DNA from 3 places in the Nonomuraea fuscirosea genome. Region 1 is predicted to be linked to each of the others. Evidence: riboswitches for the same ligand, from Rfam matches in the RefSeq annotation. Region 1 holds a riboswitch; each other region holds the start of a gene.
What was found. Region 1 has a riboswitch for cyclic di-AMP ahead of OIE67_RS01150 (C40 family peptidase). Riboswitches for the same ligand answer to the same signal wherever they lie in the genome.

Region 1 (7,398 bases):
CCGGCCCGGACGGCGGCCAGGGTGTTGGCCACGGCGCAGCCGGTGTCGTCGTGGCAGTGGATGCCGACGCGGGCGCCGGCGCGGGCGGCGTCCTGGACGATCTCGGCCAGCTCGTCGGGGAGCATGCCGCCGTTGGTGTCGCACAGGGCGATGACGTCGGCCCCGGCTTCGGCGGCGGTGCGCAGGACCTCCAGCGCGTAGGCTGGATTGGACTTGTAGCCGTCGAAGAAGTGCTCGGCGTCGAGGAAGACTCGCTGTCCCTCCGCACGAAGGTGAGAGACCGTGTCGCGGATCATCGCGAGGTTCTCCTGGAGAGTCGTGCGGAGGGCCAGCTCCACGTGCCGGTCGTGACTCTTGGCGACAAGGGTCACGACCGGCGCGCCGGATTCGCGCAACGCGGCAACCAGAGGGTCGTCGGCTGCCTTCATACCTGCCCGGCGGGTCGCGCCGAACGCGGCGAGTTGCGCGTGCTTCAGGTCGAGCTCTGTTTGAGCGCGCCTGAAGAACTCTGTGTCCTTGGGGTTGGCGCCCGGCCAGCCCCCTTCGATGAAACCGACGCCCAGGCCGTCCAGGTGCCGCGCCACGGCGAGCTTGTCGGCGACGGTGAGGGTGAGCCCCTCCTGCTGCGCGCCGTCCCGCAGTGTCGTGTCGTATACGTGGAAGCGGTCGTCGGCCATGAGTGGTCTCTTCTCTGCGGAAGGTTCGGTGTCTTCGGGAAAACAAAAAGACCCCTCACGGACGTGAGAGGTCTGCGCGCCGGCGGTGTCCTTCGTCAGCCGGCGCGCCTGCCGATAATGAGCAGACTGTAGAACATGGTGCCGCCCAGTCTGCCACATGGATTCACCATCTGGCACACCGGTCTCACCCCATGGACACCTTCCGTGTGCACGCCTGGTCAGAGCGCGTGCACACGTTCGGGTTTCACCCCGCTCTGGTCACACCTGGACGCCGACGCCTCCGGTGATGAGCTTCTCCAGCGCGGCCGGGTCGAACGCCTCGTTGCCCAGTAGTTGCCCGTCGAGGACCACGGTCGGCGTGCCCTCCAGCGGGATCTTCGCCGTCTCCGCCACGTGCACGTCCGCGTACGACTGTGACGTCACGCACGAGTCCACCGACGCGCCCGCCTTCCTCGCGGCGGCGGCCAGGTCGGCGACGGCGAACCCGGACGCCTGGCCGTGCGGCGCGGGCTGCATGGCGTACAACGCGTCCCTGAAGGCCAGCCAGTTCGCCTCGGGCACGCAGCGGGCGGCCGCGGCGGCGCGGATGGAGTTGGAGCGCATGGGCTCGTCACGGAAGATCGTCACGGTGTGGAAGACGACCTTAACCCTCCCCTCCCTGGCCAGCCGCTGAATCGTCGTGTCCACTTTGCCGTGCATGTCTTTGCAGACCGGGCAGTCGAAGTCCTCGTACACGTCCAGCACCGGGGCCATGCTCCCCAGGTCGGCCAGGACCATCGAGCCGTCCGCCTGCCTGCTCAGGGTCACGCCGTCGGACGACTCGCCCGGCTCGGAGAACGCCAGCACCCCGAGCACGGCGATCGCCAATCCCGCCACCGCGACCGCCAGCAACCGCTTCATCATCAGCCCACTCTCACGTCGTCGATCGCGCGAACCTTACCGGAAACGGAAACAACGCCCGTATAAGGCCCGCCCGCTGAACGCGGGCGGCGGCGCGGATCGTGAAAGCCGGCGGGGCCATACCTGTCCGGCCTCGGCGGGCGACGATCACACCCTGTTGTCACACACCCGTCCGGCCGTACGCTCGATCAACCCGACGCAGGTGAAGGACGGAAGGCATGGCCGGGCCACTCGAAGAGCGATTTCGCAGCGTGCGCGATCTGCTTCCGGAATATCGGGTGGAGACGGCCCGCGGCCGGATCGTGGTGAACGAGTCCGGAACGTGGCAGCACAACACGCTCGTCTTCCAGATGGTGTGCCGGCTGATCGGCCCGGCGGTCGAGCGGGGCTGGGAGATCTGGCCGAACATCACCGTCTATCTGGGCCAGAACGCCGACCGCTACGTGCCCGACCTGGCCGTGGTGCCCCGCCGCCCGCGCATGCGGATGGAACACGCGGTGTACGGCGACGCGACCGTGCTGCTCGTCGACATCGTCACCGCCGGCAGCGTCTACGAGGATTATCACGTCAAGCCGGGCGAATACGCGCGGGGCGGGGTGCCGCTTTATCTGCTGGTCGATCCGCTGGAGTGCACGGTGAAACTCTTCGGCCGGCCGGAGGGCGGGAAATACGGGACGGAAATCCTGGTGGCGGGCGCCGAACCGCTCATTCTTCCGGCGCCCTGGGAATTCGCCGTGGAGACGCGGGAACTGTGGTGAACCGATTCCCCGGGGCCCGCGGCCTCGGGGAACGCAGCACGGCTCCTGGAATCAGACGATCTTGTGGATCCAGTTGTGGGTGTCGGGGCGGGCGCCGTACTGGATGCCCACCAGCTCCTCCCGCACGCGCATGGTCACCGGGCCCGGCGTGCCGTCGGCGATGGTCCAGGAGCGGTCGGCGCCCTTGACCGTGCCGACCGGCGTGACCACGGCGGCGGTGCCGCACGCGAACACCTCCGTGAGCTCGCCCGACTCGCACGCGGCCTGCCACTCGTCCACGCTGATGAGCCGCTCCTCGGTCTCCAGCCCGAGGTCCCCGGCCAGCTCAAGGATCGAGTCCCTGGTGATGCCGGGCAGCAGGGTGCCGGTGAGCGAGGGGGTGACGAGCTTGCCGCCGAAGACGAAGAACAGGTTCATCCCGCCCATCTCCTCCACGTAGCGGTGCTCGTGGGCGTCCAGCCAGACCACCTGGTCGCAGCCGTTCTCCACCGCCTGCCGCTGCGCGACGAAGGCCGCGGCGTAGTTGCCGCCGCACTTGGCGAAGCCGGTGCCGCCGGGGGCGGCCCTGGTGTACTCGGTGGACAGCCAGACGGAGACGGGCTTGATGCCGCCGGTGAAGTACGAGGCCGCCGGCGAGGCGATGACCATGTACTTGTAGGTCTTCGACGGGTAGTTGACGCCCAGCCCCGCCTGGGTGGCGATCATGAAGGGGCGCAGGTAGAGGCTGTGCCCCTCGGTGGTGGGCACCCACTCCTTGTCGGTCTGGACGAGCAGCTCCAGCGAGTCGACGAAGGTCTCCTCGGGCAGTTCCGGCATGGCCATGCGCGCGGCGGAGCGGTTGAAGCGGGTGGCGTTCGCGTAGGGGCGGAAGGTCACGATCGACCCGTTGAGCTGGCGGTAGGCCTTGAGCCCCTCGAACAGCTCCTGCGCGTAGTGGAAGACCGCGGTGGCCGGGTCGAGCTGGAGCGGCCCGTACGGCAGCAGCCGGGCGTCGTGCCAGCCCTGGCCCTCGGTGTAGTCGATCGAGATCATGTGATCGGTGAAGGTCTGCCCGAAACCGGGGTCCGTCAGTACCTGCTCCCGCTCGGCCGCGGTGCGAGCGTGGTCGGATAGCTGCACGTCGAAGCTGAGCTTCTGAGCGATGGTCATGACGGCGGTCCTTCTCTCTGCGGTCTACCGAAAATCTACCGAAATCTAGCGGATGTACGGGATCTGCTTGCTGACTGCGGCCCCGCCGCGGTGAGCGGCCATGCCCGTAAGGGCAGTCCGTACTTCCTATTGTCTCGCCATATGGGATAGCAAGGGGCCAAAGGGATGATTAGTCCTTTTGACACTGAGCGCTGCACGCGTGGCCGCCGGAACCCGAACCCGCACACGAAAAAGCGCCCGGCAGTCCTCCTCGGACCGCCAGGCGCTTGATCGGGGCTAGGCGGTCCTAGCCGGATACTCGCGCGGTGATGTCGTCGCCGATCTCGTGCGTGGTGCGACCGGCCCAGCCGGCCAGGCGCTCGACGATGTCGTCGGCGACCGCCTGCTCGACCTTGGCCGCCTCGGCGCGCAGGCCGAGGTGGTCGAGGAGCATGGCGACGGACAGGATGGTCGCGGTGGGGTCGGCCTTGCCCTGGCCGGCGATGTCGGGCGCGCTGCCGTGCACCGGCTCGAACATGCTGGGCGCGGTCCGCTCCGGGTTGATGTTGCCACTGGCGGCCAGGCCGATGCCGCCGGCGATGGCCGCGCCGAGGTCGGTGATGATGTCGCCGAACAGGTTGTCGGTGACGATCACGTCGAAGCGCTCGGGCTGGGTGACGAAGAACATCGAGGCCGCGTCGATGTGGCTGTAGTCGGTGGTGACCTCGGGGTATTCCTCGGCCACCCGGTTGACCGTGCGCTGCCACAGGTCGCCGGCGTAGGACAGCACGTTCGTCTTGTGGACGAGCGTGAGCTTCTTGCGCGGCCGCGACTTGGCCTGCTCGAACGCGTAACGCACCACGCGCTCGACGCCGTGGGCGGTGTTGAGCGACTCCTGGGTGGCGATCTCGTGCGGCGTGCCCCGCCGCATGACCCCGCCGGTGCCGGCGTAGAGGCCCTCGGTGCCCTCGCGGACGACGATCATGTCGATGTCCTCGGTGGGCGTGTCGGCCAGCGGCGTCTCCACGCCGGGGAACAGCTTGACCGGGCGCAGGTTGACGTAGTGGTCGAAGGTGAACCGCAGGCGCAGCAGCAGGTCGCGCTCAAGGATGCCGGGCGGCACGCTGGGGTCGCCGATGGCGCCGAGCAGGATCGCGTCGAAGCCGCGCAGCTCCTCCAGCACCGAGTCGGGCAGCGTCTCGCCCGTGCGGTGGTAGCGTGCGGCCCCCAGGTCGTAGTGGGTGGGCTCGATCTTGGTGCCCACCGCCTCCAGGACCTTGAGTCCTTCGGCGACGACCTCGGTGCCGATGCCATCCCCGGGGATGACGGCCAAGCGGATGTTACGCGACTCCATGGGCGGTACCTTACCGGCTCGTCTCGTCTGACGAACACACCATCTCAACTTCCGGACGTCCGATTTTTGGGGGTTTACTACCTTTTGACCCATTCGCTAGAGTCCATCGGGCCTAATCCACGCAGCCGCTGCGTGGAGCCGGGGACCCATCTCTCCCCCAGGGGCGAATCGGCGCCCAGCGCGCCGTAGGGCTGTCTTCCAGGCCCGAGCCCGTCAGCTAACCCGGCCGGCCTCATGGAAGGACAGTGCTCTGTCTCGTATCGCCATCGTCCTGGCGGCGGCCGCCGCCGGACTATTCCTGGCCACCCCAGCAGCCCAGGCAGCAACCGACGACGACGACACCACCACCCTGACCGGCGCCGAGATCAAGCGCATCCAGGAGAAGCAGACCCCCGCTCCGCCCTGGAAGGTCGCGATCAGATACGCCATGGACAAGCGCGGCACCCCGTACGTATGGGGCGGCGCGAGCAGACAGGGATACGACTGCTCGGGGCTCATGCTCCGGGCCTACGAGGCGGCCGGGATCGAACTCCCGCGCACCGCCAGCGAACAGTACGGGGCGTTCTCCAGGAAGATCTCCTGGGACCACCTCAAGCCCGGCGACCTGGTCTTCTTCAGCGGCCTCGGCCACGTGGGCATGATCTCCAAACCCGGCTACATGGTGCACTCCCCCCACACGGGCGACGTGGTCAAGGAGGAGAAGCTCTCCGACTGGCGCAGGCAGGCGTTCGTCGGTGCGGTCCGGCCGGACCGCGCGGGCGTACGCCAGTGGAAGCACGTGCTCGAACAGCGTGAGGAGTCCGGCCCCGCCCCGCTCACCGCCTCCGTGTTGTGAGCCGGGGCTAGACGGCGGGTGGGCGGCGGCCGCGCGGGGCCGCCGCCCACCCGCACACCCCCCCGGCCCGCGGGATCAGCCGTCCAGCAGAGCCTGGGCACGCGGGGTGCGGACGTAGAGCACGGACCTGCCGACGCGGTGCTTGGTGACCAGGCCGGCCGACAGCAGCAGGGTGAGCTGCTCGGAGACGCTGGCGGAGGCCAGGCCGGTGCGGCGGGACAGGTCGGTGGTGGAGGCGGGGGCGTCGAGCTCGCCCAGCAGCAGCGCGCGGGAGCGGCCGACGACCGCGGCCAGCGCGCCGGGGGCGGGCGCGGCGCCGCGTTCCCACAGCGTGGCGATGGCGCGGACCGGGTAGGTGATGGCCACCTGGCCCGGGGAGTCGGTGCGGTAGAGGAATCCGGGCCAGACGAAGATGGACGGGGCCAGCAGCAGGCCCTCGCCGTTCAGCGTCCTGGACCACTCCGCCGGGCGGCGCTCCAGGTAGAGGGTGCGGCCTTCCCAGCGGATCGCCGGGTGCAGGTCCGCGAACACCCCGGCGGGGCCGAGTTCGGCCAGTCGCCGGGCCCGATGGAGCAGGTCGCCTTCGAGCAGGGTGCGCATACGCGGCCAGTGCGGCGCCATGGCCAGCCGCCAGTAGGTCTCGATGGCGTCCACCAGCCGGTCGAGGCCGGCGGCCGGATCCCGGTACAGCTCCATGGCACGCCCGGTCAACGAGCCGGGTGTCTCGTCCGCCATGCGGTCGAGGTCCGCGCGGATGATCTCGTGGGGGGTCGCACGCAGCATCGCCAGTTCGCCGGCCAGGTCAGGGAGCGGGCTGGTGGGGACGGGGCACAGGAAGTCGGGGATGTACGAGCCGCCGGGAACGAGGTCGAGCAACGGGGCCAGCTCGCCGCCGAGCCGGGCGCCCACCTGCTTGAACCACGGCAGATGCAGGACGCGCCCGGCGGGGGTGCGCAGGGCGTGGACGCCGGTGGAGACCTCCCTGAGCGGGGAGTACGCGAACCTGATCGAGGTCAGGTCATGGACGGAGAACGTCACGGTGAGCATGCCCGACTCCCCCCATGGATTCGGCTGCCGCCGAATCTATCGCGGAGACCCGTGCCCCGGCCACACCATGGGACACACGACGGGCTCGCCCCACCGCCCAAGTGATCGACCCAAGTGATCGAGCAGGAGAACTCACATGCGCAAGGTCGTGCTCTACCACCTCATGTCCCTCGACGGCATCGCGTACGAGGAGGGCGACTGGCTCGCCGACGACGGCCCCCAGCTGATCGCCTACCTCAACCGGGTCATCGCCACCCAGGACGACGTCCTGCTGGGACGCGGAACCTACGACTACTGGGCCGGCCACTGGCCCACCTCGGACTTCCAGCCGTTCGCCGGCTTCATCAACGCCACCCGCAAGCACGTGCTCACCTCCGGCACGCCCGCCCTGTCATGGGCCGGCTCCACCTTCGTCGCCACTCCCGCGCCCGAGTACGTCACCGCGCTCAAGCAGGAGACGGGCGGCGACATCGGCATCCACGGCAGCATCGACCTGACCCGGTCGCTGATGCGGGCCGGGCTCGTCGACGAGCTGCGGCTGGTCGTCGCGCCGGCGGTGGTGGGCCAGGGCAGGCGGGTGTTCGACGGCGAGGAGGTCCGGTCGTGGCAGCTGACCGAGGTCGAACGCGGCAAGAACGGCACCTTGTTCCTCGACTACAGCCGCTGAAGGTCCCGGGCCACAGCCGCCGGGATCGCCTC
Region 2 (7,398 bases), 200 kb from region 1:
GCTGTCGTGAGGTTCCCCTCACTCAGGAGGAGGCCACCGGTGGAGCTACGACAAGAGGTGCTGGAGGAGATGACGCTCCTCCGCGAGCGTACGCCGGACGTGAGCGGCAGCGTCGCCTGCACGGTGGACGGCCTGCCGATCGCCTGCGACCTGGAGAGCCGTACCAGCGAGCAGGTCGCGGCACTGTCTGCGGCGCTGCTCGCGATGAGCAGCCGGATGCTGGTCATCACCGGCCGGGGAGCCCTGGAGGAGACGCTCATCTCCGGCACCGCCGGCTTCGTGGCCTTCTACGCCGCCGGCCCCACCATCGTCCTCACGGTCCTGGCCGGACCCGGCGCGAACGTCGGGCTGCTGCGGCTCGAGGGCAGGAAGACGGCCGCCGCGGTGGCCGCCGTCGCAGCACGCAAGCACTGAACCGAACCCGTCAGAAAGGAGAAACGAGACATGGCTGGAATGGACGTCTCCCTCAAGGAGATGATGAGCATCGACGGCACGATCGGCGCGGCCATCGTCGATCACGGCAGCGGCATGGCGCTGGGCACGCTCGGCGGCTCCAAGGACCTCGACCTCCAGATCGCCGCGGCCGGCAACACCGAGGTGGTCAAGGCCAAGCTCCGCACGATGGACTCGCTCGGGCTCAAGGAGACCATCGAGGACATTCTCATCACGCTGGGCACCCAGTACCACATCATCCGCCCGATCACGGGGCGCGGCGGCAAGGGGCTGTTCCTCTACCTCGCGCTCGACCGCTCGCGCGCCAACCTGGCGCTGGCGCGGCACCAGTTGCGCGGCATCGAGGAGAAGCTGGAGATCTGAGCGCGCCGTGGCCCGCGCCCGGGGCGCGGGCCACCGCCCGCCGGCTCAGGCGGAGGTGAGCTTGGTGATCTCCGCGGCGAAGGCGGGCCAGAGCTCGCGCGGCAGGTCGTGCCCCATGCCGGGGTAGGTCACCAGCCGCGCTCCCGGGACGGCCGCCGCCGTCGCCCGGCCGCCGGCCACGGGCACGAGCGGGTCGGCCTCGCCGTGCAGCACCAGCGTCGGCACGCGGACCCCCTTCAGCCCCTCCGTACGATCGCCCGAGGCCATGATGGCGGCGAACTGCCTGGCCGTGCCCGCCGGGTCGAAGCTGCGGTCGAAGGCGCGCCCGGCCAGCTCGACGATCCGCTCGCGGTCCAGCTCGTAGCCCGGCGAGCCGATCACCGCCCACCGCTCCACCGCCTGCTCCAGCGCCGTCTCGCGGTCGGCGGGCGGCCGGCCCATGAGCGCCGAGGAGGCCGCCTCCGTGGGCGGGGCGACGGACGGATTGGGGGTCGACATGATCGAGGTCAGGGTCAGCACCCGCCCGGGATGGCGGATGGTCAGCGCCTGGGCGATCATCCCGCCCATCGAGGCCCCCACCACGTGGGCGGACGGCCAGCCGAGCACGTCCATGAGGGCCGCGGCGTCGTCGGCCAGGTCGTCCAGCAGGTAGGGGGCGGGGGCTCCCGCCGCGGGCACGCCCGCGTCGTGGAAGTGGGTGGACAGCCCCACGTCGCGGTTGTCGTACCTGACGACGTGGTGCCCCTGCTCCGCGAGGAGCTCACAGAGCCCTTCGTCCCATTGGATCATTTGGGCGCCCAGGCCCATGATGAGGAGCAGGGGCCGGCCCTGCGGTGAGCCGAAGCTCTCGTAGGCGATGTCGATGCCGTTCGCGGCTGCGCGGTTGGTCACGGAGACCAGAATGACATTCTGGTCCTGACTCCGCAAAGGTGGGCGTCCGGGTCAGTTCTGCGGCGGGGTGGCCGGGTTGCGGTCACGCTCGCCCCACGCGCCGGTCGAGAAGGGGACCGGGTAATTCTTCTTGCCCATGCCGTCGCCCCACTTGGTGATGACGTAGTCGATCTCGATGTGTCCCTGGCCGCCGACGCCGTCCACGCCCAGCGTGCTGGAGTTGAACCGGCCGCCGGTCAGCTCGGCGAAGGTCTTGGCGTCGAGGTCGAGCATGATGCCGCGGTTGGAGGGCTCGCCGGGGCCGCGGTCGCCCACGAAGAAGGGCATCTTCTTGCCCTTGTACATCACGTACCCCTCGGTCAGGAGGGGCCAGCTGGGGCTGGCGGCCAGCCCTTTCTGCATGGGCTTTCCACTGGCGGGCAGGCCGGTGTCGCCGGCGCGGCCGGAGGCGTCGTCCCAGAAGTACGAGGCCGTGGTGGAGCCCTTGAGCAGGACCTTCTCGTCCGTGCCGGTCTCGGCGTGAGCGGCCGGGCCGGCGATGGTCAGCGTACCGATGGCGATTGCGGTGAGGAGGGTGAGGGAACGCAGGCCAGAACGGGCAGACATGAAAAGGTAAACCCTTCGCGAGGGGACAGGGAGTTGCGCCCATGGGGGAATGGCACGTAGCGGGGAAAATCACCTGACGTCGCTACGCGGGGCGCAAATTGACGAGCCTTGGGAGAAGGGGGCCGCTCTAGTAGGCGGCCGGCATGCGGTCCGGGGGTACGACGCGCTGCTGCATGGGGTGATTCGTCCTCTCCATCACACCTACCGGGTTAGCTGACGGGTTCGGGCGTGGAGATGCCCTACCGGCGTGGTGGCCGGATTCACCCCATGAGGTGGGTCCCCGGTTCCCTGGGTTCGGGATTCGGCGCCAGTCGGCTGTCCCTGTGGGTAAGGACTAGGTCACCGGCTGGTAATGGCCGTTACTCTAACTATGCAAACGGACATACGCAAACGTTCCATCACAAACCGGTCGAAAGATCTACCTTCGTCAGGGAATGAAGAAGGGGGCACGGGCATGCCGTACCCCCTCGGATTTTTCGCCTCAGCCGCCGCTCTTGCGCCTGAACGATCTCTTACTCGCAGCCGGACCGTGCGCCCCGTGGATCTTCGAAGGGTCGACGCCCCTGCCACCCGCGCCCGCGCCCGCAGCCTGGTTGCGCTTGCGCTCCAGTGCCTCACGGAACTTGCGCTTCATCTCGTCCTCGGGAGTTTCGCTGACTTCCGGCTCCGGTGTATCCGCCATGAGGACCTCCAAGGTGTTGGGGACAGTCACAGCTTCGCATGACACCGCTTACGACGCGAAACCGGCCTCGACCTTGCCTTGTGGCACAGAAGGCGGCCGCAGCCGCCGGTTGGGCAGCGCCACCAGCGCCACCAGCGCGATCACGGCCCCCGCGATCCCGAGCGCGGGGACGACCAGCGCGGCCGCCGAGGCGTGGGCCGCGGCCGCCCCGTGGAGGGGAGCGCTCGCGGCGACCTCCGAGGTGTAGAGGGTGCCGCCGACGGCCAGCGCCACGGAGCCGCCGATCTGGCGGAAGAAGGTGAGGTTGGCCGAGGCCGTGCCCAGCTGACCCGGGTCGACCGACTGCTGCGCGGCCACGGTCAGGCCCGACAACATCGGGCCCATCCCGAGCCCCAGCGGCAGCATCCACAGGGCCAGCGCCAGGCCGCCGCTGTCCACACTCAGGTTCAGGCAGAGCAGCGCCCCGGCCGCCAGCAGGAACGGCGCGGCGACCAGCCACGGCTTGTACCGGCCCGTCCTGGACATGAGCGCGCCCATGAGCACGCTGCCCAGCACCATCGCCAGCGTCAGCGGGTAGATCCGCAGGCCCGACTCGGTGGCGCTGAACCGCAGCGCCTCCTGGAAGTAGCGGGGCAGGAAGACGACGCCGGCGTACATGCAGAAGGCCGTGAAGAAGGAGGTCACCATGACCAGCGTGTACGTCCGGTTCGCGAACAGGCCCATGGGCATGATCGGATCGGCCGCCCGCCGTTCCACCAGCACGAACACCACCAGCGACGCCAGCGCGAACCCGATCGGCCCGGCCACGGCGGTGTCGGTCCACGTGTGGCCGTCCATGCCCTTCTCCGTCAGCCCGAGCAGGAGCGCGCTGATGGCCACGGTGAAGACCGCGATGCCCGCGTAGTCGGGACGCCCGCCGCCGGTCCCCCGCCGGTTCGGCAGCCGCAGCACGACGACGGCGATCAGCGCGAGCCCCAGCGGCACGTTCACGTAGAAGGCCCAGCGCCAGCTCGCCTGGTCGGTGAACAGCCCGCCGAGGAACGGCCCCGCCAGGAACGTCAGCCCCATCACGCCGCCGAGCGCCCCCTGCACGCGGCCGCCGTTGCCGCTGCTCGGCGGGAACATCTCCATCACCAGCGCGATCGACAGCGGCAGCAGCGCGCCGGCCCCCAGCCCCTGCAACACGCGGAACGCGATGAGCTGCCCCATGTCCTGCGCCGCCCCGCACAGCGCCGAGCCCGCCACGAAGACCACCATGCCGATCAGCAGCAGCGGCTTCCTGCCGTGCTGGTCGGAGAGCCTGCCGTAGAGCGGCACCGTGACCGTGGACGTCAGCAGGTAGGCGGTCACGACCCAGGTGTAGAGCGTGCTGCCGCCGAGCTCCGTGGTGATGCGCGGCAGCGCCGTGCCCACGATCGTCTGGTCCAGCATCGCCAGGAACATCCCGCCGAGCGCGGCGAGGAGGACGAGCCCGTCCGGCTTCGTGTCAGTATTCACATGTGAAGAGTGATATGTAAGAGCTTACATGTCAAGCCGTCGCTATGCTGGCGGTCATGTCCCTACGGATCGCGCTGCTCGGGCTGCTGTCGGCCGTCGGCCCGGCGAGCGGTTACGACCTCACCAAGAAGTTCGAGCTCTCGCTCAACCACGTCTGGCAGGCCGGGCACACCCAGATCTATCCGGAGCTGGTCAAGATGGCCGCCGACGGGCTCGTGCGGGCCGAGGCGGAGGGCGCGCGAGGGCGCAAGACGTACACGGTCACCGAGGAGGGGCGGCGTCAGCTGCGCGGATGGATGGTCGAGCACGTGCCGGCGTCCACGATCCGCAGCGAGATCGCGTTGCAGGCGTTCCTGCTGCCGCTGCTGGAGCGGGACGAGGCGATCGAGGTAATCGAACGCATCAGGGCGGGCTTCGCGGAACGGCTGGCGTCGCTGGACTGCAAACCGGCCGGGGTCTTCGGCCAGTACGCGCTCAACCTGGGGATCGCGCAGGCCAGGGCCGGCCTCGAATGGGCCGACGAAACCCTCACCGCCCTCCGCCGCCCCTGATCTCCGGCGGCTTCGCGGCCTCAGGGTAAAGGGGTTCCGTTACGTTCCTGGTGTTGCGTTGGAGCGGTCCAGGAAAGGGATACCCCAATGAGACTCCTCGGCCGTGACCTCGCGATGGATCTGGGAGCCGCGAGCACGCGAATCTACGCCAGACGCAAGGGCATCGTGCTCGACGAGCCCTCCGCCGTCATGTGCGACGGCCGGACGGGCAAGGTCATCGGGTACGGCGCCGAAGCCGCCGCGCTCGGCGGGGGCGGGCGTACGTGCTGGCCGGTCAGCGGCGGGCTGCCCGCCGACACCGAGCTGGCCCGGCGCATGATCCGGCACTTCCTGCGCAAGGTGCACTGGCATCCGTACGCCCGGCCGCGGGTGATCATGGCGCTGCCCTCCGACTCCACCCCGATCGACCGGGCCGCGCTGCGCGACATCGCCTACGAGGCGGAGGCGCGGACGGTGCAGCTCGTCCCGCACGCCCTGGCCGCCGCGCTGGGGGCGGGGATGGAGCTGACGGACTGCGCCGGGCACATGGTGATCGACATCGGCCGCGACGCGGCGCGGGTCGCGGTGCTGTCCGGGGAGTCGGTGGTGGCGGCCGGCTCGGTGCCGTACGGAGGGCAGGCCGTCAACCGGGCCATCGCCCGCTTCGTCGAGCGCGAGCACGGGCTGCTGCTCGACGAGACCGAGGCCGAGTCGGCCAAGCGCCGCGCGGGCGGCGGGGACCGGCAGATCATGGTGCACGCCCGCGACCCCGACACGGGGCGCGAGCGCGAGCTGGCGCTGCCCGTGGAGCGGATCTTCGAGGCCGCCGCGCAGCCGATCGAGTCGATCGTGCGCACGGCGATGGAGACCGTCGAGCGCTGCCCGGCCGAGCTGACCGCCGACCTCGGGGTGCGCGGCGCGGTGCTGGTCGGCGGCGGCGCGCTGCTGCGCGGGCTCGGCCGGCGGCTGCGCGAGACCCTGTGCATGCCGGTACGCCGGGCGGAGCGCCCGCTGGAGGCCGTGGCACTCGGGCTGGGGCGGTGCGTGGACGAACTGGGGCCGATCGGGAGGCTCCGGGGGCGTCTATGACGGGTGACCCGTTCCGGCAGCTTCGGGGGCGTCCATGACGGACGACCCGTTCCGGCGGCTTCGGGGGCGTCCATGACGGACGACCTGTTCCATACGGGCGTCTCGCTCGCCGACAAGGCCATCAGGACCGTCGTCGTCTATCTCGCCGTGGCCGCGCTGCTGCGGATCGGCGGCAAGCGTGGCATCGCCCAGCTCAACAACTTCGACTTCGTGGTCATGCTGCTGATGAGCAACGTCGTCCAGAACGCGATCATCGGCCCGGACAATTCGCTGGCCGGCGGCCTGGCCGGGGTGGTGATCCTGATGGCGGTCAACGCCGTGGTGGTGCACCTGGCCGCCGCCGTACCGATGGCCGGCAAGCTCGTGGAGGGCGGCCCGGTCGTGCTGGCCCGCGACGGGCGGTACCTGACCCGCGCGCTGCGGCGGCTGGGCCTGCGTCAGGCCGATCTGGACGTGACGATCCAGCTCAGGGGCGGTACGAGCGTGGCCGACACACGGCTCGTGCGCCTGGAGCCCGGCGGCGCGGTGCTCGTCCGGCTGCGCCCTGAGGAGGAGAACGCCGAGCGCGGCGACGTCGACGAGTTGCGCGCCCGGCTCGACCGCATCGAACGCAAGCTCGACGCGCTGGCCAGGACAGGAGGTGGCGCATGACCGCACGCGGCATCGACCACGTCGGGGTGACCGTGCCCGACCTCGACGCGGCGACCGAGTTCTTCGCCCGCGCCTTCGGCGCCGAGGTGCTCTACGACACCCTGCCGCGCTCGGACGGCCCCAAGGGCGGATGGGGCACGGAACGGCGGCTCGGCGTGCCGCAGGGGACGGCCGAGGTGGCGGTGCGCATGCTGCGGCTGCCGAACGGACCCGGGATCGAGCTGTTCGAGTTCAACGGGCCCCGGCAGGGGGAGGCCGTACTGCCGTGCGACCTGGGCTGGCAGCACGTCGCCGTGTACGTGGACGACGTGGACGAGGCGCTGCGGCTGGTGACCGAGGCGGGCGGGAGCGCGCTGTCGGAGCCGGTGCCGATGCCGGGGCCGGAGGCGGGCGAGCGCAACCGGTTCGTCCACTGCCGCACGCCCTGGGGCTCGACCGTGGAGCTGGTGAGTTATCCGGATCCGCAGGCGTACGAGAAGGAGAGCGACCTGCGCCGCTGGCGGCCTTGACGGCCGCACGCCGCGCCGCGCGGATCCGGGGGTCGGCGCCTTGGCGGCCTTGGCACGCGGGCTGATCTTTTCGTGATGGGGTCGTTAGCGATTGGTGATCTTCGCTAGGATCGGCGGGTGCGCACCC
Region 3 (7,398 bases), 960 kb from region 1:
CATCCGCGGCGGCCGGCCGTCCTGGTCGAAAACGCGGCCGGAACCTGATCAGCCACCGGGAAGAGCCGTGGTGGCCGCCTCGGAAGGGGAAGGTCGGCGGCCACCCGGCCGTCATCGCGCGGTAGGGCGCTTGCCGTGGTTCGCCTTCTTCTTCTTGCGTGCCTTGCCCTTGCGTGCGCGCCTGGCCATGAGCTCGCCTCCCGGTGATCGAGAACGGGTGATCCGGTACGGGCATGAGTTCCCAACGTCTCTCCCCGCGCTGACCAGCGCAAGTGGTCCCGGCGAACTAACATTCCCCAACAATTCCGTGTCATAATTTGGTGGAATCTGTTGGAAGGAGCGGGCGTGCTCGCACAGCAGCGTCAGCAGGCGATTCTCGAACGCGTGCGCAGCCACGGCGGCGTCCGGGTGGCCGATCTCGTACGCGAGCTCGGCGTCTCCGACATGACGATCCGCCGGGACCTGGAGGTGCTCGCCGAACGCGGGCTCCTGGAGAAGGTGCACGGCGGCGCGACCGCGCTCGGCCCCGGATCGACCGAGGAGCCGGGCTTCACCGCCAAGTCCGCCCGCCAGCAGCAAGAGAAGGAGGCCATCGCGCGGCAGGCGGCGGGCCTCGTCCGGCCCGGCACGGCCGTGGCGCTGTCGGCGGGGACGACCACGTGGGCGCTGGCCCATCATCTGATCGGCGTGCCCGACCTGACCGTGATCACCAATTCGATCCCGGTCGCGGAGGTCTTCCACCGCAACCCGCGCGCCGATCGCACCGTGGTGCTGACCGGCGGGGTGCGTACGCCGTCCGACGCGCTGGTGGGGCCGGTCGCGGTGGCGGCGATCCGGCGGCTGCACGTGGACACGCTCTTCCTCGGCGTGCACGGGATGAGCGTGCGGGCCGGGTTCACCACGCCCAACCTGCTGGAGTCGGAGACCGACAGGGAGCTGGTGACGGCGGCGACCCGGCTGGTCGTCCCGGCCGACCACACGAAGTGGAACACGGTCGGCATCAGCACCATCGCCGAGCTGAGCGAGGCCCACGTGGTCATCAGCGACGCGGGGCTGCCCGAGGACGCACGCACGGACCTGGCCGAACGGGCCGGGCAATTGATCATCGCGGAGGGCTCGCAGTGAAGCGCACCATCACCCACCTGGCCGACGGCCGAGAGCTGATCTACTTCGACCGGCGCGACGACGCCGACAGGAGCGCGATCGACCGGCGGCCGCTCGACCCCCGGCCGGTGGCCTCCGAGTTGCGCTACGACCCGCTGACCGAGGAGTGGATCGCGGTCGCCGGGCACCGGCAGACGCGGACGTTCCTGCCGACCGGCGGCGCGTCCGAGTGCCCGCTGTGCCCGTCGACGGACGAGCGGTCGACGGAGATCCCGTCGTACGACTACGACGTGGTGGTGTTCGAGAACCGCTTCCCCTCTTTCTCCACAAATTTCGGGACTTATCAGGAAGTGGGCGGGCTGAGTGAGGTCCGTCCGGGTGTGGGGAGGTGTGAGGTGGTGTGCTTCACCTCCGACCACTCCTCCTCCTTCTCCCGGCTCTCCGACGCCCAGGTGGAGCTGGTCATGGAGGCGTGGGCCGACCGCACGGCCGAGCTGTCCGGGATCGAGGGCGTGGAGCAGGTCTTCTGTTTCGAGAACCGGGGCGAGGAGATCGGCATCACGCTCGCGCATCCGCACGGCCAGATCTACGCCTACCCGTACGTCACGCCCAAGACCAAGCTGCAACTCGGCGCGGCTGCCCGCCATCGGGGGCCGGGCAACCTCTTCGCCGACGTGCTGGCCGCCGAGCGGGAGGCGGGGACTCGGGTGGTGGCCGCCAACGAGCTGTGGACGGCTTTCGTGCCGGCCGCCGCCCGCTGGCCGTTCGAGGTGCACGTGTATCCGCACCGGCAGGTGCCCGATCTGGCGGCGCTCACGGAGGAGGAGCGGGCGGCGTTCGCCCCCCTCTACACCTCGGTGCTGCGGGCCTTCGACGGGCTGTTCGGCGTGGTGATGCCGTACATCTCGGCCTGGCACCAGGCGCCCGTACGCCAGGACAGGGAGCTGGCGTACCTGCACCTGGAGCTGTTCAGCATCCGGCGGGCGCCGAACAAGCTGAAGTTCCTGGCCGGCTCGGAGTCGGCGATGGGCGCCTTCGTCAACGACGTGCTGCCGGAGGAGGCGGCGCTCATGCTTCGGTCACAGGTAGATCACTAATTGATTTCTGCTTAAGGTCGCATGACTCGTGATCTACCACTAATATCCCCATAAGCACCGGCCACAACAGCCGTAGCTTGCCTAATCCCGGGCGCGTGGCCCGGGAGCCGGGGACCCGAAACCGCACCTGGGGTGAATCCGCTTCGGTGGTAGGGCGCACTCCCATGCCCGAACCCGTCAGCTAACCCGGCCGGCAGAGGGAGAGGAACACCTACGTGGCGGCTTCGTCCCCCGCGACTCTTGCCATCGGTCTGATCACCGCCGCCGCCGTCGCCGTCATGCCGGCGATGCCGGCGTCCGCGGCCCCCAAACCCTCGGAGGCGAAGCTCCGGGCGCAGCTCAAACAGCTCAACACCAAGGTCGACAAGCTCATCGAGAAGTACAATCTCAAGCGCGTCGAGCTGGCCAAGGCCCAGCAGGCCGCCGAGGCGGCCAAGGCCAGGGTGGCCGCCGCCGAGCAGACGCTGGTCACGGCCCAGCAGCGGGTCGCCGAGATCGCCCGCCTGCGCTACCAGAACGCCGATCCGTCGCTGCCCGTCTTCCTGACCCCCGAGAACGGCAGCAGCGCCGCCATGCTCGAACAGCTGACGGCCGAGCAGCAGGCGATCGTGCAGAGCGTGGCCAAGGCCAAGGACGACAAAGTGAAGGCGAGCAAGGAGGCCGCCGCGCTGGCGACCAAGATCAAGACCGACGCGGCCGCGGTGGACGAGCAGCGCGACGACGCCGAGGACCTCATCGACGACATCGAGGACAAGCTCAAGGACCTGGTGCCGTTCGGGTCGGGCCGCAACTCCGACGGCTCGTGGGCGCCCCAGTTGCCGTCCGGCGCCGAGCACATCACCCCGCGTACCCAGCTGATGAAGGAGCAGGTGGCGAAGAACTTCGCGCTGCCGTTCTCCGTCGGCTGCTTCCGCGCGGGCTCCAGCGGCGAGCACCCACTGGGCCGGGCCTGCGACTTCATGATGAGCACGGGCGGCTCGATGCCGTCGGCCGCCAACAACGCCCTCGGCGACCGGCTCGCGGACTGGGCGCTGGCGAACAAGGGCAAGCTGGGCGTCAAGTACGTGATCTGGAAGCAGCGGATCAACCAGGGATCGGGCTGGCGCACAATGTCCGACCGCGGCAGCATCACCGAGAACCACTACGACCACGTGCACATCTCGATGAACTGAAAAGGGGACGAATAGCATCTGATGAGCTATTCGCGCTCTTGAAGAAGGCGTTTTAGCCGGTCGTCGGTCTGCAGGGTGACGCACTCCAACGGGTCTCAGTGGAGGGTGCCGCACACCTGGTGCTCGTGGACGGTGTCGTGGTGCCGTTGCACCCGCAGGACGCGGTGTTCACCGGGATGCTGACGGAGTGGGAGCGGCAGCAGCGGGCGCGGCTGCCGGCGGCCTCGACGATCAAGACGCGGGTGGATCTGGTGCGGCGGTTCGCGGCATTCACGGCAAAGGTAACCTGCTCCGACTGCGGCGAGCCGGCGCCGCCCGTCGTGGTTCCGGACGGCCGCAGCGACACCAACCGCGTCCTCTGCTCCCGGTGCTATGCACGTCCTCGTCGCCCCTGCGGGGTCTGCGGACGATCCCGCCGTGTCGCGCTGAAAGCCACTGACATCAGCCCTGACATCTGCCCTGCGTGCTATCAGGCACCCGAGGTGTCCTGCGCGATCTGTGGTCGGCGCGACCGTGGTCGGCACACCGGCATCGGTGATGTTCCGGCGCGCTTCGGTTGCATGCTCGCCGTCCGCGTGGACACCCTGCTCACGGGGCCTGACGGGAGCATCGCAGGGACACTGATGCCGCTGCGCGAGGCCATTCTCGCGACGAACAACGCCCAGGCCGCCCTCTCCAACTTAGAGGTCCTAACAGAAAGATCAGCAGACGAGGCGTCGCCAGCAGATGATCGCCGCGGCGAGGGTCATGAATGCTTCGTGGATGTCGTCGCGGATTTCCCAGCGGATGCGCAGGCGGCGGAACCAGTGCAGGAGCGCGATCGTCCGCTCGACCACCCACCGGTGAACGCCCAGGCCAGTGCCGTGTGGGGTGCCGCGCCGGGCGATGATGGGCTTGATACCGGTGCGCCAGACCAGGCGGCGGTACTTGTCGTGGTCATAGAATCGCCCGACTCACACGCAGCCACACCCACCATCGCGACGACCGTCGCCCCGGCCAGCCCCTCCACCCCACCAGCTTGTCCCGCCGCCCAACCCAGCTCGGCATCGAGGCCCGTCCCGACCGCAATAGCGCCCTGCTCGATGACGCCCATCAGCTCCCTCCACCCGTGATCGGCAGACTCCTCGGTCTCGCGCCGGGAACCGTCGACCGGTGGGCAACGATCCCCGGTGGGCGATGGGCCCGCTACAGCAACGTGGCAGGTCGCACACCCGACCGGGCTTGACGGGCCGCAAGGAGTCAAGAACCGGCACCGGCTCCTGTCGTGAACAGCCAGGCCGTCGAGAGCTCAGGGCCTGAATTACCCCAGCTCGTGGACATATGCGCCTTGGCTCCTGCAGGATTCGAACCCGATCACTCGAGGAGGCGGCCCTCATGCGTGAGCGGCATATGAGGTGGTCAGGACTGAGTAGAGGTGGATGACGTGGCCGAAGTGCGCGAGACGCTGCTGTCTGTCTTTGAAAGCCAGTTACGAGGCCTGGTTCCGCAGGACTTGCCATGGGGGCCGTCGTCGAGCGCGACGGGTCGCTGGTTCGCACCCACTATGGCACCCACGGGACCGTCGACCACACCGGTCCAGCCGGCGACGACCTGGCGGAGTTGATCCGTCGACTAGCAGGACCTCTTCGCCGCGCGCCACAAGCCAATCGAGTGGAAGGTTTACGCTCACGACCCCCCGCTGCTCGGCGAATCGCTGCGGGCCGCGGGGTTCGTCCCGGGGCCGGAGCGCTCCCTTCTCGTGGCTGACATCGCGGACGTTCCGTCGCCCGAAGTCCTCCGGACGGGCATGAGGGTACGGCACCCCCTCTCCGGAGAACGTGAGCGACTGCTCCGCAGGGCCGTGGCCACACCCGAGCAACGACGACCGCTCTCCGAGATGGAGGCCGACGGGACGGGATCGGAGATGGAGATCCTGGTGCTGGAGCACGACGGGCGAATCCTGGACACACTCTGGATCGAACGCGTGGGCGGCACCGACTTCGCAGCCATCGGAGGCATCACCGGCCCCCGCCGCGAACTGCTCCAAGCCGCGGCCGCCTGGGCCGAATGGCGTGATCTACGCGTGTTCCGGCCCCGTACGCCGCGATATGGGGTGCCGGTAAGAAACGTGTCATGAGCCCCAAACGGCGTTGATTTTGCTGTGACTTGCCTGGTCAATGCTGGTCGGTCATGAAACACCCCCAATGCACATCGACGATCTGGTCGAGCACTGGACGATCCTGGACGAAGAGCGCGACCTGATCGCAGGAAGCGCGACGCCACTCGACTCGGATTCGCGATCTTGCTGAAGTTCTACACGCAGCACGGCCGGTTCCCGCGCGGCCGTTCAGAGCTGCCGGACGACGTGGTCGAGCACGTGGCCAAGCAGGTCCGGGTTCCTGCCTCGGAGTTCGGCTTCTACGAGTGGTCCGGCTCCACGATCGAGTACCACCGCCATCAGATTCGTACGCACCTGGGCTTTCGTACCTGCACGACGGAGGACGCGACGAAGCTGGCGGTGTGGCTGGCCGAGGAGGTCGCGCACGCCGAGCGACGGCCTGAACGGGTCCGGGAGGAACTGCTCAAGCACCTGCGCGAGGAGCGGATCGAACCGCCGGCGCCTGGACGGGATCTCGCGGATCGTGGCCTCGGCCCTGCACAACGCGGAGGTCGCCTGGTCGGTACGGATCGCCTCCCGGTTGAGTTCCGAGACCACGCAGCGCATCTACGCGCTGGTCGGTATCGACGATGCCGGCCGCGCGGCAGCCGAGGGGCCGGTGACCGTCACGATCCCGCAGGTGAGGCGCCTTCCGAGGACGATGACGACACCGACTCCGACCTGCTGGCGTTGATCAAGTCCGCGCCGGGCAACGTGAGCCTGGAGTCGATGATGACCGAGATCCGCAAGCTGGCGGCGGCGCGCTCTATCGAACTGCCGCCCGGATTGTTCTCCGACGTGGCGCCCAAGGTGCTGACCGCCTGGCGGGCCCGGGCAGCGGTGGAGGCGCCCTCCCACATGCGCACACATCCGCGCGAGCTGACGGTGCTCCTGCTGGCGGCGCTGGTCCAGGAGCGAGAGCGGGAGATCACCGACGCGCTGGTGGAACTGCTGATCGCCACCGTGCATCGGATCAAGGCGCGGGCCGACAGCAAGGGTGACCAAGGAGCTGATCAACGCGTTCAAGCGGTGAACGGAAAGGAGAACATCCTGTTCAAGGTCGCCGACGCCGCGCTCGGCCAGCCCGACGATTCGGTCCGCCAGGTCATCTTCCCCGCCGTCAGCGGCGGTGCGGATGGTGTACGAGATCGTCACCTTCCAGGCACTGCGCGACGCCCTGCGGTGCAAGGAGATCTGGGTGGTCGGCGCCCATTCCTTTCGCGACCCGGAGGAGGACCTGCCCGCCGATTTTGCCGCGCGCCGCGTGGAGAACTACGCCGAGCTGCGCAAACCCCTGGACCCCAAGGACTTCATCGCCGAAATGCAGGCCGAACTGGAGGCCTTGGACACCGCTTTGCCCAAGCTGGACTGGGTGGAGATCAAGGACCGCAAATCCGGCGCGATCAAGCTGACGAAGATCGAGGCTGCAGACGAGCCACGGAACCTGCGCAAGATCAAGAACGAGGTGGGCCGGCGCTGGGGTTCGGTCCCGCTGATCGACATGCTGAAGGAGGCGGTGCTGCGCACCGGCTGCCTGAACGCCGTCACCTCCGTGGTGGGCGGATCCAACCTCAAGCCCGAGGTCCTGGCCGAGCGACTCATACTCACCATCTACGGGTACGGCACCAACACCGGGATCCGGGCCGTGGCCTCCGGTGGCCACGACCACCGCGAGGACGACATCCGGTACGTGCGGCGCCGCTACCTGACCCCGCAGATCGCCACCGACATCGCGATCGCCATCGCGAACGCGACGTTCACCGCTCGGGATGTGGAGTTGTGGGGCGAGGGCACGACCACCGTCGCCTCCGACTCCACGCATGTGCGCGCCTACGACCAGAACATTTTCACCGAGTGGCACTCGCGGTACGGGGGTCGCGGCATTCTC

Region 2: linked by a shared signal. The riboswitch ahead of OIE67_RS02130 (hypothetical protein) and the one ahead of OIE67_RS01150 (C40 family peptidase) in region 1 are both predicted to bind cyclic di-AMP.
Region 3: linked by a shared signal. The riboswitch ahead of OIE67_RS05505 (coiled-coil domain-containing protein) and the one ahead of OIE67_RS01150 (C40 family peptidase) in region 1 are both predicted to bind cyclic di-AMP.

The regions. Positions count from the first base shown of each region.
Region 1 is NZ_CP109074.1:259,242-266,639, reverse strand. Features, by position in the region: gene cimA (citramalate synthase) at 1-677, opposite strand, end outside; gene OIE67_RS01170 (DsbA family protein) at 936-1,580, opposite strand; gene OIE67_RS01165 (Uma2 family endonuclease) at 1,829-2,335, shown strand; gene OIE67_RS01160 (branched-chain amino acid aminotransferase) at 2,387-3,484, opposite strand; gene OIE67_RS01155 (3-isopropylmalate dehydrogenase) at 3,771-4,817, opposite strand; cyclic di-AMP (ydaO/yuaA leader) riboswitch at 4,917-5,064, shown strand; gene OIE67_RS01150 (C40 family peptidase) at 5,245-5,652, shown strand; gene OIE67_RS01145 (ArsR/SmtB family transcription factor) at 5,728-6,699, opposite strand; gene OIE67_RS01140 (dihydrofolate reductase family protein) at 6,836-7,366, shown strand.
Region 2 is NZ_CP109074.1:455,870-463,267, reverse strand. Features, by position in the region: gene OIE67_RS02150 (hypothetical protein) at 1-10, shown strand, start outside; gene OIE67_RS02145 (roadblock/LC7 domain-containing protein) at 40-414, shown strand; gene OIE67_RS02140 (hypothetical protein) at 445-816, shown strand; gene OIE67_RS02135 (alpha/beta fold hydrolase) at 862-1,707, opposite strand; gene OIE67_RS02130 (hypothetical protein) at 1,759-2,313, opposite strand; cyclic di-AMP (ydaO/yuaA leader) riboswitch at 2,497-2,630, opposite strand; gene OIE67_RS02125 (DUF5302 domain-containing protein) at 2,795-2,995, opposite strand; gene OIE67_RS02120 (MDR family MFS transporter) at 3,044-4,492, opposite strand; gene OIE67_RS02115 (PadR family transcriptional regulator) at 4,549-5,043, shown strand; gene OIE67_RS02110 (rod shape-determining protein) at 5,131-6,111, shown strand; gene OIE67_RS02105 (DUF421 domain-containing protein) at 6,184-6,762, shown strand; gene OIE67_RS02100 (VOC family protein) at 6,759-7,271, shown strand; gene OIE67_RS02095 (hypothetical protein) at 7,389-7,398, shown strand, end outside.
Region 3 is NZ_CP109074.1:1,223,037-1,230,434, reverse strand. Features, by position in the region: gene OIE67_RS05520 (nucleoside/nucleotide kinase family protein) at 1-48, shown strand, start outside; gene OIE67_RS55360 (50S ribosomal protein bL37) at 112-189, opposite strand; gene OIE67_RS05515 (DeoR/GlpR family DNA-binding transcription regulator) at 346-1,125, shown strand; gene galT (galactose-1-phosphate uridylyltransferase) at 1,122-2,201, shown strand; cyclic di-AMP (ydaO/yuaA leader) riboswitch at 2,270-2,411, shown strand; gene OIE67_RS05505 (coiled-coil domain-containing protein) at 2,417-3,373, shown strand; partial or broken gene OIE67_RS55355 (IS5/IS1182 family transposase) at 4,075-4,320, opposite strand; gene OIE67_RS05495 (hypothetical protein) at 5,160-5,489, shown strand; partial or broken gene OIE67_RS05490 (DUF4158 domain-containing protein) at 5,655-5,915, shown strand; gene OIE67_RS05485 (hypothetical protein) at 6,078-6,665, opposite strand; gene OIE67_RS05480 (transposase) at 6,646-7,398, shown strand, end outside.